2 linked regions of the Butyricimonas faecalis genome follow. The protein of the gene in region 2 interacts with the protein of the main gene of each other region in a pairwise test. Links are inferred from orthologs where the notes say so. Each region holds a gene or a part of one and is shown on either strand. Other genes may lie near its edges.

What was found. The genes of interacting proteins can lie anywhere in the genome.
Region 1: the proteins of rpsL (region 2) and rimP interact in binary tests that used the Escherichia coli proteins (3 or more experiments, as listed by UniProt). The link is inferred for Butyricimonas faecalis from one-to-one orthologs.

What each region holds. Positions count from the first base shown.
Region 1 is NZ_CP032819.1:3,958,537-3,963,821, forward strand. Bases 1-2,726 are described here. They hold rimP (ribosome assembly cofactor RimP), read right to left. Parts: upstream 1,733-2,726; coding sequence 1,268-1,732; downstream 1-1,267. Other genes in these bases: nusA (transcription termination factor NusA), read right to left, coding at 14-1,252; lpxD (UDP-3-O-(3-hydroxymyristoyl)glucosamine N-acyltransferase), read left to right, coding at 2,039-2,726. In the rest of the region: more of lpxD, read left to right, coding at 2,727-3,070; D8S85_RS17080 (bifunctional UDP-3-O-[3-hydroxymyristoyl] N-acetylglucosamine deacetylase/3-hydroxyacyl-ACP dehydratase), read left to right, coding at 3,072-4,472; lpxA (acyl-ACP--UDP-N-acetylglucosamine O-acyltransferase), read left to right, coding at 4,529-5,285.
Region 2 is NZ_CP032819.1:3,484,655-3,492,683, forward strand. The notes cover bases 2,446-5,355. They hold rpsL (30S ribosomal protein S12), read left to right. Parts: upstream 2,446-3,650; coding sequence 3,651-4,061; downstream 4,062-5,355. Other genes in these bases: D8S85_RS14725 (DUF4998 domain-containing protein), read left to right, coding at 2,446-3,222; rpsG (30S ribosomal protein S7), read left to right, coding at 4,178-4,657; fusA (elongation factor G), read left to right, coding at 4,675-5,355. Outside these bases: D8S85_RS14715 (RagB/SusD family nutrient uptake outer membrane protein), read left to right, coding at 1-276; D8S85_RS14720 (DUF4959 domain-containing protein), read left to right, coding at 291-1,658; more of D8S85_RS14725, read left to right, coding at 1,669-2,445; more of fusA, read left to right, coding at 5,356-6,777; rpsJ (30S ribosomal protein S10), read left to right, coding at 6,855-7,160; rplC (50S ribosomal protein L3), read left to right, coding at 7,228-7,845; rplD (50S ribosomal protein L4), read left to right, coding at 7,845-8,029. UniProt on the Escherichia coli protein: With S4 and S5 plays an important role in translational accuracy. Interacts with and stabilizes bases of the 16S rRNA that are involved in tRNA selection in the A site and with the mRNA backbone.

The DNA of each region.
Region 1 (5,285 bases), 470 kb from region 2 along the record:
CCTTGAGCGTTCCTTATTCAAATTCGGCTCTTAATATTTTGAGAACATCCCTGATGGTCTCTATCTCAAGATCAGTCCTGCTCTCTAATTCTGATTCACTTAACTCTAACACGCTCTTTGCCGTATCACAACCCACGCGTTTCAGTTCTTCGATTACCCATGGTTCAATCTCGTCGGAGAATTCTTCCAAGTTAACGTCTTCTTCCTCTGCGGCTTCAAGTTCACGATAAACATCAATCTCGTACCCCGTGAGCTGGCTGGCCAGTTTGATATTCAAACCGCCTTTACCGATGGCCAGAGAAACTTCCTCCGGATTCAGGTAAACGTTTGCTCTCTTGTTTTCCTCGTCCATTTCGATCTTGTTGATCTTAGCCGGGTTTAACGCACGGGTGATGTATAGCTGGATGTTGTTCGTGTAGTTGATCACGTCGATGTTTTCGTTTCTTAATTCCCGAACAATTCCGTGAATACGCGAACCTTTCATGCCGACACAAGCTCCCACCGGATCAATACGATCGTCATAGGATTCAACGGCTACCTTAGCCCGTTCACCCGGAACACGCACCACGTTTTTAATCGTGATCAAACCGTCGAATATTTCCGGAACTTCATTCTCGAAGAGTCTTTCGAGGAACACGGGTGATGTACGGGAAAGAACGATGTACGGGGAAGCGTTCTTCATTTCCACGCGAATTACGACAGCCCGGATGGTATCTCCTTTCTTGAAGAAATCGCTGGGAATTTGTTCTTGTTTCGGGAGAATTAACTCATTTCCCTCGTCATCCAGTACCAGAATTTCTTTTTTCCACACCTGATAAACTTCGCCGGTCACGATCTGACCCACTTTCTCTTTATATTTAGTGAAAATGTGATCTTTTTCCAGTTCAAGAATCCGGGCAGAAAGGTTCTGTCTCAATGCCAGAACGGAACGACGTCCGAAATCTTTGAATTTCACTTCGTCTGTCACCTCTTCTCCCACTTCATAGTCTGCATCGATTTTCTTGGCTTCTGTCAACGAGATTTGGGCATTCGGATCTTCGAAAGCATCGTCTTCTACCACGATACGGTTTCTCCAGATTTCCAAGTCTCCTTTGTCAATATTTATGATGATGTCAAAATTCTCGTCCGTTCCGTAACGCTTGATAAGCATGTTTCTGAATATATCTTCCAACACTCTCATCAAGGTTGCCCTATCAATATTTTTAAGTTCTTTAAATTCTGCAAATGAATCTATCAAATTAATGGCTTCCATTTTTATTTTATGTATTTAGAAAACAACAATATCTTTAACCTCCTTTATGTCTGTAAAATGAATCTCTTTCTCCACTTTGACAACGCTTTTTTTCTTTTTTCCTTCCACGGCGACTTTTTCTTCACATTCGATCACGATCCCCGTGTTGGAATGGGATTTTAATATTCCTTGTAATTTTTCCCCGTTTTGCAGTTTTACCTCTACTTGGTTCCCTAGGTTTTTCTCGTATTGTTGGGGAACTTTGAAGGGATAACCGATCCCGGCGCTCGAAACGGTTAACTCGAAATCTTCAACATCTCGATCCAATTTGGCATCCAATTGTTTGCTGAGGGTCACGCAGGAATCCACGTTAATGCCCTTCAGAGAGTCGATGTAGACCTCGATCGAGTTTTCCGAAGATACTTTCAAGTCCACCAGAAACAAATCTGTCCCTTGCAGTATTGTTTCAATAATGTCTTTTATTTCCTCTGTACTTTTCATTCTACTCTTTAATCTAAGATAACAGAAGAGGGGACTAATCGCCCCCTCGTTTGTTAATAACCGAGTGCAAAGATACAATTAATTATTTTTAATCCAAAGAGTTCCAGTAGAAAATAGGTGAGATCCGGATATTTTTTCGGGGCGAACGTTTCCGGAGAAGATGTCGCATGTCAAGGCAAACACTCTTGACGGTAAGTCTTTAAGTGTTGATATGTATGATTTTAAATATTAGTATTGAAACATATTTGTCATATTTTCTATATAGTTCCAAATAAAATTTGTAAGTTTGCCGAAATTTTTTGAATTATGGAGTTTAAAGCAAAGGACATAGCAGCTCTATTAGGTGGGGTTGTCGATGGCGACCCCGAGATTTCTGTAAATAACGTATCTAAGATAGAGGAAGGGAAGCCGGGGACATTGGCTTTTTTAGCTAATCCTAAATACGAACATTATATTTACACGACGCAGGCGTCGATCGTGTTAGTCAATAAAACATTTGAACCCGCGCATGAATATTCTTGTACTTTGATCCGGGTAGAATCGGCTTATGACGCCATTGCAACATTATTGCAAATGTATGATGAAATGAAGCCGAAACCAGTAGGAATCGAACAACCTTCTTATATCAGTGATAGTGCCACGATCGGGGAAAAGCCTTACATCGGGGCATTTGTATATATAGGGAGAGGTGCGAAAATCGGGAATAACGTGAAAATATATCCCCAGGCCTATATCGGTGATGGTGTCGTTATTGGGGATAACACGATTATTTATGCCGGGGTAAAAATTTACACGGGATGCGTGGTCGGGAAATCCTGTATCCTCCATGCCGGAGTGGTACTGGGAGCCGATGGATTCGGTTTTGTTCCGGAAGGGGATCATTATAAAAAAATTCCGCAAATTGGTAACGTGCTCTTGGAAGATGACGTGGAGATTGGGGCGAACACTTGTGTCGATCGGGCAACCATGGGGTCGACGATTATTAAAAAGGGAGTAAAACTAGATAATTTAGTCCAGATTGCACATAATGTCGTGGTTGGCGGCAACACGGTTATTGCAGCTCAGACCGGTATTGCCGGGACGACGAAAGTCGGGGAGAATTGTGTGTTTGGCGGCCAAGTGGGTATTGTTGGTCATTTAACGATAGGGGCTGGAACCCAAATCGGTGCACAGAGTGGTATTACTTCCAACGTGCCTGAGAAGTCCGTGTTGCGCGGATCTCCAGCATTTGATTTCCCGAAATACCAAAAGTGTTATGTCGTATTCCGTAAATTACCGGAACTCTACGGGCAAATAAAGGATTTAGAGAAAGAGGTGAATAATTTAAAATCAAAATAAAATGTCAGTGAAGCAAAGAACTTTAAAGAGTGAATTTTCTTTGAATGGTAAAGGCTTGCACACGGGAAAACACGTGACTGCAACCTTTAAGCCGGCTGAAGAGAACTTTGGTTATCGAATCCGTCGGATGGATTTGGAGGGAACTCCGGAAATTCCGGCTTTGGCGGAATATGTTAAATTAATGGATCGTGCCAGCTGTCTTGAGAAAGACGGTGTGTGCGTGTTTACAATGGAACATGCGATGGCTGCTCTTTATGGATGTGGGATTGACAACTGTCTGATAGAACTAAGCGGGGAGGAGTTCCCGATTTTAGACGGTAGTGCGAAATATTACGTGGAAGAGATCGAGAAAGTTGGGCTCGAAGAGCAAAATGCGGAGAGACGATACTTCACCGTAAAAGAACAAATGGAATTTTGTAGCGAGGATGGGTTGACGAAGATCACGTTGTTGCCGGATTCGGAATACAACGTGAACTTGGTGGTTGCTTACGATTCTCCTTATCTGCAGATGCAGTATGCAACCTATTCCGATAAAACGACGGATTTTGCGAAAGAAATCGCTCCTTGTCGGACGTTTGTTTTCTTGCGTGAAGTGGAGATGCTTTTGCAGCACAATTTGATCAAAGGGGGGGACTTGGAAAATGCAATTGTAATCGTTGATCGCGAGATCTCACAGGAAGAAGCAGATCGATTGGCAAAATTGTTTAACTACGATTCGATAGAGATAAAACAAGGCATCTTGAATAATCTGACCTTGTATTTTGATAACGAGCCGGCTCGTCATAAATTGTTGGATATCATCGGCGATTTGGCTTTGTGTGGGCGTTTCATTAAAGGACGTGTTATCGCGGAGAGACCCGGACACAAGGCAAATACAACCTTGGCGAAAAAAATGTGCAAGGCGATTGCACAAGCGGAAAGAGAGGATGTTCGCCCCGATATCGACACGAGTGCAGAACCGTTGATGGATGTGAACAAGGTGAGAGCGTTGTTGCCCCATCGTCCGCCGTTCTTGCTGGTAGACAAGATTTATGAGGTAACGGACGACATCGTGATCGGCTGCAAGAACGTGACCATGAACGAACCGTTCTTCGTGGGGCACTTCCCGGAAGAGCCGGTGATGCCGGGGGTACTTATCGTGGAGGCTATGGCGCAATGCGGTGGTATCTTGGTATTGAATCAAGTGGAAGACCCGGAGAATTACTCCACGTATTTCGTGAAAATAGATGGAATCAAATTCCGTCATAAAGTTGTTCCGGGCGATACGCTGGTCTTTAAGCTAGTGAAAATTGCTCCTATCCGTCGCGGGATCGTGACGATGAGAGGGTACGCTTTTGTCGGTAAAACGTTAGTTTGTGAAGTGGGTGAATTCATGGCCCAGGTTGCAAAAACGAAAAAATAGTGCTAAGCCTGTACTAAAATGTAATTATTATATTGTAATTAAATAAAGAAAAACGAATGAAACAACCGTTAGCTTATGTTCATCCTGAAGCTCAGATCGCGGATAACGTGGTCATCGAGCCATTTGTGACGATTGATAAGAATGTTGTCATTGAGGAGGGAACAAGAATTGGTTCGAATGTCACAATTTTGGAAGGTGCGCGCATCGGAAAAAATTGTAAAATCTTCCCGGGTGCAGTGATTTCTGCCATTCCTCAAGACCTCAAATTCAGAGGTGAAAAATCGATTGTCGTGATTGGCGATAATACCACGATTCGGGAGTGCGCTACTATAAACAGAGGTACGGCCGCTAAGGGAATAACTAAAGTCGGGAATAATTGTTTGATCATGGCTTATGTGCATATCGCGCATGATTGTGAAATCGGGGATAATTGTATTATTACCAATGCCTGCCAGTTAGCCGGAGAGGTAGTGGTGGATGATTTTGCAATTATCGGCGGAATGTCTGCCGTACATCAATTTGTACACATCGGACGCCATGTGATGATTCAAGGAGGTTCTTTGATCGGTAAAGATGTTCCTCCCTACGTGAAAGCGGGAAGACTACCCTTGTCCTATGCCGGAGTAAACTCTATCGGCTTACGTCGCCGCGGGTTTGTAAATGAAAAAATCAACGAGATTCAAGATATATTCCGGATTCTTTTCCAATCCGGCTTGAATAACTCTGATGCTGTTGAAAGAATCGAGGCAGAGATGCCGGCTTCAAAAGAACGCGATGAGATCATCATGTTCGTACGCAACAGTAAACGAGGCA
Region 2 (8,029 bases):
CGCGAGATTATTCAGCAAGAATGGAATATTGAGTTTGCTTTTGAAGGACGTCGTTTTTGGAATCTACGTCGTTGGATGACAGCACCAGAGGAATTGAATACACCGCAGTATGGATGGAATGTGTTAGGTTCGACTGCTGAAACATTTTACCATAATTATGATGGACCGATTGTGGTTTGGTCAAAACGAAAGTTTAATGTTCCGAGGGATTATTTCTTCCCGATCCAAAGTGAAGAAGTGTTGATGTCAGAATGTAAACAGAATTTAGGATGGTAATTACTGAGATTAAAATGAAAAAGATTATTTATGTGTTAGTGGCTATATTTATTGCTGCTTGTTCTAAGTCCGAAGACTCAACGTTTTTAACGGATATTTCGGAAGATGTTTTTTCGTTTAAGCCGATAGCAGGTGGTGCTATTATGCATTATAATCTTCCTGCCGATCCGGAAATAATGGGAATTTGTGTACGTTATAAGGATGCCTTTGGGAGTGATATGCTTCGTTCTGCTAGTAGTATCTGCGATTCGATTATATTAATAGGTTTTAATGAAGCACAAAGTAATGTCCCGGCGGTTGTGACCTTATGTAGGCGAGATGGTGTAGAATCTAATCCTATTAATATTACATTTGGAACAAAAGATTCTGGTCCCGTAGCGTTTATGAATAATGTTCAGGTAAAATCTGGTTGGAATGGATTTACTGTTACATATAATAATCCGGAAAATTCTAAAGGTATGGCTCACGTGTTTTATTTAGGAATAAATCCTCGTACAAATGAGCCGGATACTATTTTGATCAGTAGTTTTAATTTGGAAGAAGGGGAAGATTTTATTGTTTATCAGCCCAAACAAGAGTCCGGAAAGTACGATATAGTCATTCGTGCAGAAGATTTTCGAGGTCACATGGTAAAGGAACGTGTTTGGGAAAATATAGACGCGATTACTACATCCAAACTGGATGCTTCTGAGTTTGAATTTGTTTGTGATAATATTGTAACTAGTGAAAAGGATAAAATTGGTTTACAGTATTTGTTTGATGGAGATACAAAAGGAACAACTTGGTGGGATGAAGAAGAATTTGATCGTTTCCATTTTTATTCATTTTTGGCAGGTCCAAACGCGGCGGGAGAAAATGCTCATCCAATGTATGTTGATATGAAGAAGAATAGGTTGACGGCTCAATTAAGAATATATTGTATGCTTGGGTATATGAGTGGTAAGGGACCGGATTTTTCTGCTCCCGTATATTCAAAAGCGGAAACCGCGGGTATATGGTATGGATATTATGAGAATATGTTGCCTTGTAAAGTGACCGTTTATGGGTGTAAGGATGATGGTAATAGTGATTGGGAGAGTAAAGCATGGGAGAAAATAGGCAATTTTGAAGAATCTCCGAAATTAGCACAATCTTTACGTTGGACTCGGAATGCAGCGGGAAGTATGTACAATTATGTTCGTCTCGCTAATAAGGTTGCCATGGAAGAGTGTGATCCGTCTTATTTGGCGATAGATTTTGATGCAGAACAGGGAGAGGGATATCGATATTTGAAAATCGTGATTGATGACGTATTTGATCTGCCATGGAATCCGTCAGACATAAATCAACGGAATGGGTTAGAGTATGTTGCTATGCAAGAATTAGAAATTTATACCGATTAAATTAGAAATTATGAAAAGGAATAAATATACGACGGTGTTGTTGTTTATTTTGATGACTATATTGGGATGTAGCGAAAGCTTGGAAGATACCTATAAAAAGTATACAGGCGATGGTGAAATTCGCTATCTTGGTCAATGTAGTAATTTATCTGTGAAACCGGGTTGGAAGCGTTTGATAGTTAAATGGACAAATAATGTCGATCCAAATGTCGCGTATGTAAAAGTTGTTTGGAGTAAAGATGATCAAACGAATGAATGCGTGCTAGAGAAAGGGGTGGCAGAATATGATATCACCAATTTAGAGGAAGACGGTAATTATGAAATATCCGTTTACGGGGTAGATAAAGATGGAAATAAATCGATTGTTAATACGGTTTATGGTCGTCCTTATACCGAGTATCATGAAGAAGTAATGGCTTTTACTCGCCTGATATCAAGACATTTTTTTGTAAAAAATAGAGTGATCTTGACTTTTTCGGGTTGGGATGTGAATCTTAAAAGTGCTGTCTTGAAATATACTAAAATAAACGGGGATGAAGGGAGCGTGGAATTTGGAGATTGGCTTGTTATGAGTGGTTTTACAAGATTTATCGTTCCGGATGATGTCGATACTTCTAAACCTGTGGTATTATATCGAACAGGATCTCTTCCGGGATGTGATGATATCATTGAATTCGAGCCGTACGTTCTTGAACATAAAATAATGTTCGAGGCTGATATGAAGCAAGAATTAAAACGTCAATACGGATTCGATGAAAATATCCCGGAAGATTGGGTTAATGAGGTTGAAGAGTTGGAATTGGATTGGAATTTCGGGAGCTTGGAAGATCTTTTGAATTTTCCGAATTTAAAGAAATTGATTTTAGGTAAAAATCGATATTTATTAGATGAAAATGCTGCAAATGATGCTGAACACGGACAAAGTAAGCTTTATGATGAAATAGCCTCGTATGATAACATGAATTGGACAGCATTGACTTTCTCTCAATTTGTATTGCAAACATTGAATGAACTTAATGGCTTAGTTGTTGAACGTTACAATAAACATTATCAGACTTTAAAGAAGGCCTCTTACATCATAGAGAAAGGGGAAACCGTAGAACCGGATCTTCCATATATAGACTTAAAAAATTACGTGTTTTCCGTGTATCCTGAGGACAAGGATGGTTATAATTCGAACGTGAATTATTTGACAGATGGTGATGTCAATACGTTTTGGCAGCCGTTACAGCTAAATTCGTACACGACCTATGAAATGATTTTAGATGTTGCTGAAGTTCGTCATTTGACAGGTTTGAAATTTGTACAAAGGATTTATCCCGGTGGTGATAACCAAATTATGATTGCACCTTCTTCGATTCGGATCAACGTATCTAAAGATCAGATAAATTGGGAGAACGCGACGTATGTTGAAGAAAATAATGTAGGTAATAGCAGTGGGGAAATTACGTTAATTCCATTTGTATCGGGAGGAAAAGATGCACGTTATGTGAGATTACAAGTAAATACAGCTACTTATTATGGTTTTTATAATACAAGTTTTGCTGAAATAGGACTTTATTAATCTAACGAGAGTTCGATATACCTTAAAATGGAGTAAGTCGCCTGTCATTGACAAATTCAGATCAATGGCAGGCTTCTTTTTTAAGAAACAGTAAACAGTAATAACTGGAATAACATTTGTTTTGATGGATAGATACCCGATGAATACCCTATGATTACCCGATGAATACAGGGATCAAAGACGTATCATTTTCGAATCAAAGACGTATCAAAGACGTTCACGAGTGTCTTTGAAACATCTTTGAGGGGTGAGTGTCGTGCGAGAAAAATGAATATGCCATGAAATTTCATCGGCTTATTGTCGGCTAACCTTCTCACAATCTTATGCTTTTTTCCGAAAAAAAGAGTAGAAATGTTTGGTGGTAATATATAAAGTTGCTACCTTTGCGAGCCAAATTGAATAAAAGTAACTAATTTAAAAGTACTTGTATGCCAACTATTCAACAGTTAGTAAGAAAAGGAAGAACAAAAATCCAGGACAAGAGTAAGGCTCCGGCTTTGGATGCTTGTCCGCAGAGACGTGGGGTTTGCGTTCGTGTGTACACGACAACCCCGAAGAAACCGAACTCAGCGATGAGAAAGGTAGCCAGAGTTAGATTAACCAACGGGAAAGAGGTGAATGCCTACATTCCGGGAGAAGGACACAACTTGCAAGAGCACTCTATCGTTTTGATCAGAGGTGGTCGTGTGAAGGACCTTCCGGGAGTTCGTTATCACTTGGTTCGCGGTACATTGGATGCTGCCGGTGTAAACGGTCGTTTGCAAGGTCGTTCCAAGTATGGTGCTAAGAGACCGAAAAAAGGTGCTGCAGCAGCTGCTCCGGCAAAAGGTAAGAAGTAAAAAGAGTTATTGACAGGAGTTGTTTATGGGTTGTTCCCGAAAAGTTGAGTAAATGGTCGTGAGACCGTTGAAGACCGGTAAGGGCAGCGAACGAACAAATTCGTAAACTAGAAGAGATGAGAAAAAGTAAACCAAAAAAAAGAATCCTGTTACCGGACCCGAAGTTCAACGACGTGTTGGTTACCCGGTTCGTTAATGATTTAATGGTAGACGGAAAAAAGTCTATCGCGTTTAGAATTTTCTATGATGCTATTGACATCGTAGACGAGAAAATGGCCAAGAAGGAAGAGAAATCCGCGTTGGACATCTGGAAGCAAGCTTTGGAGAATATTACTCCGCAAGTAGAGGTTAAAAGCCGTCGTGTAGGTGGTGCGACATTCCAAGTGCCGATGGAAATCAACCCGATGAGAAAAAGAGCTATCTCCGTGAAAAATATGATATTGTTCTCTCGCAAAAGAAGCGGAAGAAACATGGCAGAAAAACTAGCTGCTGAAATCATGGCTGCATACAAGGAAGAAGGAGCGGCTTTCAAGAAGAAAGAGGATATTCATCGTATGGCTGAAGCCAACAGAGCTTTTGCACATTTCAGATTTTAATTGAAGGGATAAGATAAATGGCAAAGAGAGATTTACATTTTACAAGAAACATCGGTATCATGGCGCACATTGATGCCGGTAAAACGACAACAACTGAGCGTATCCTGTATTTTACCGGAGTAAATCACAAAATCGGTGAAACACATGATGGTACGGCTACCATGGACTGGATGGTACAAGAGCAGGAGAGAGGTATCACCATTACTTCTGCCGCTACTACTTGTTACTGGAATTATCAGGGGCAACAATATAAGGTAAATATTATTGACACCCCGGGACACGTTGACTTTACTGTTGAGGTAGAGCGTTCTTTGCGTGTATTGGACGGTGCTGTTGCATTGTTCTGTGCTGTGGGAGGTGTTGAGGCACAATCGGAGACCGTTTGGCGTCAAGCTAATAAATACGGGGTTCCGAGAATTGCTTTCGTGAATAAAATGGACCGTTCAGGTGCTGACTTCTTTAAGGCAGTGCGTGAAATCCGTGAAAAATTACATGCTAATCCTGTTCCGTTGCAATTGCCGATCGGGGCAGAGGACGGATTCCAAGGTGTGATCGATTTGATCGAGATGAAGGCTTACGTGTGGGAGAATGGAGAAATGAACGCCACGATCAAAGAAATCCCGGAGAATTTGTTGGCTGAAGCTCAAGAGTGGAGAGAGAAATTGGTTGAGGCTGCTGCCGTTCAGGATGAAGCTTTGATGGAACGTTTCTTTGAAGATCCGGACTCCATTACCGTTGAGGAATTGAAGGCGGTGGTTCGTAAGGCCGTTATCGCTATGGATTTCTGTCCGGTTATGTGCGGTTCTTCATTCAAGAATAAAGGTGTTCAGAATTTGTTGGATGCTGTTATTGCTTATTTGCCACACCCGCTGGATATCCCGGCAGCTGCAGGTAAGAGACCGCGTACGGAAGAGCCTGTGACTTTCGAGATTGATCCGGATGCCCCGCTTTCTGCATTAGCATTCAAGATTGCAACCGACCCGTTCGTGGGACGTTTGTGCTATACTCGCGTTTACTCGGGTAAGATCGAGTCTGGTTCATACGTGTACAACCCGCGTACGGAGAAGAAAGAACGTATTTCTCGTTTGTTCCAAATGCACTCAAATAAACAACAGCCGAAGGACGTAATCGAGGCCGGTGATATTTGTGCTTGTGTTGGATTTAAAGATATTCGTACCGGAGATACTTTGTGTACCGAGGAGAACCCGATCGTGTTGGAAAGTATGACATTCCCGGAACCGGTGATCGGTATCGCCGTGGAGCCGCTTACCCAGAAAGATACGGATAAGTTAGGTATGGCTTTGTCGAAATTGGCAGAGGAGGATCCGACCTTCCGTGTTAAAACTGATGAAGATTCAGGTCAGACGGTAATTAGCGGTATGGGTGAGCTTCACTTGGATATTATCCTTGACCGTCTGAGACGTGAGTTCAAGGTAGAATGTAACCAAGGTGCTCCTCAGGTGGCTTACAAAGAGGCTATTACCGGAACGGTTGATCATCGTCACGTGTTCAAGAAACAAACCGGAGGTCGTGGTAAGTTCGCTGATATTATCTTTAGAATGGAACCGGCTGAGGAAGGAAAAGAAGGTTTGGTTTTCGTGAACGAGGTGAAGGGTGGTAATATCCCGAAAGAGTTTATTCCATCGGTAGAGAAAGGATTCAAGGATGCTATGGATAATGGTGTATTGGCCGGTTATCCGTTGGAAAGCTTGAAGATCACGTTGATTGATGGTTCTTTCCACCCGGTTGACTCTGATGCTTTGTCTTTCGAAATGGCCGCTAAGATCGGTTATAAGGAAGCAGCTCAAAAGGCAAAACCGGTATTGTTAGAGCCGATCATGAAACTTGAGGTAGTTACTCCGGAAGAGTACATGGGAGATATTATCGGAGACTTGAACCGTCGTCGTGGACAGGTGGAAGGAATGGAGTCAAGAGCCGGTGCTCGTGTGATCGAGGCTAAAGTGCCGCTTTCAGAGCAATTCGGTTACGTGACTGTCTTGAGAACCTTGTCTTCAGGTCGTGCAAGTTCATCCATGGAGTTCTCTCATTACGCAGAGGTTCCGAAGGGAATTGCCAAAGAGGTAGTTGAGAAAAATAACGGTAGAGTAGACCTATTATAAGAATTTTAGATTGCTGATTTACGATTCGAGAGTAATCAAGAATCGTAAATCTTAAATCATAAATCATAATTAAAAACATGAGCCAAAAAATCAGAATTAAGTTGAAATCTTACGATCACAACTTGGTTGACAAGTCTGCAGAGAAGATTGTAAAGACAGTGAAGGCTACCGGAGCAGTGGTTAGTGGTCCGATTCCACTTCCGACTCACAAAGGAATTTTTACTGTAAACCGCTCTACGTTCGTGAACAAAAAGAGCCGTGAACAATTCTTGGTATGCACGTTCAAAAGATTAATCGATATCTACAGTTCAACTGCAGGTACGATTGACGCCTTGATGAAACTTGAATTACCGAGTGGTGTTGAAGTAGAGATTAAAGTGTGATAACGGCGAAAACCTATGTCGTTATTAAGAGATTGAAAACCTATTTTTTAAAAAGAGAAAAAAAGAGATGCCAGGTTTAATTGGAAAAAAAGTCGGAATGACTTCCGTATTCAGTGCCGAGGGAAAAAGTATTCCATGCACTGTGATTGAGGCCGGTCCATGTGTTGTAACCCAAGTAAAGACTATTGAGAAAGATGGTTACACAGCAATTCAGTTGGGTTTTGATGACAAAAAAGAGAAAAACACAACCAAACCGCTAAGTGGACACTTTAAAAAGGCAGGCACAACTCCGAAAAGAAAACTCGTGGAATTTTCAGGGTATGATGTCGAGTACAAGTTAGGTGATGTAATTGACGTGAACTTGTTCGAAGGAACAGAGTTTGTTGATGTAGTCGGAACTAGTAAAGGAAAAGGTTTCCAGGGTGTTGTGAAACGCCATGGATTTGCCGGAGTAGGAGAGGCTACTCACGGTCAGCACAACCGTCAAAGAAAACCGGGATCTATCGGTGCTTGTTCTACTCCGTCACGCGTGTTCAAGGGAATGCGTATGGGTGGACAAACAGGTGGTGACAGAGTAACGGTTCAGAACTTGGAAGTGCTGAAAGTGATACCTGAAAATAATTTGTTATTGGTGAAGGGTTCTATCCCCGGAGCTAAAGGTTCATACGTAATTATCGAGAAGTAATGGAGTTAAGTGTATTAAACATTGCCGGACAAGAGACAGGCAGGAAGGTAGAGTTAAATGACGCTATCTTCGGGATTGAGCCTAACGAGCACGCTATTTATCTTGATGTAAAGCAGTTTTTAGCGAACAACCGCCAAGGGACCCACAAGTCAAAACAAAGAAATGAAGTTTCCGGTAGTACCCG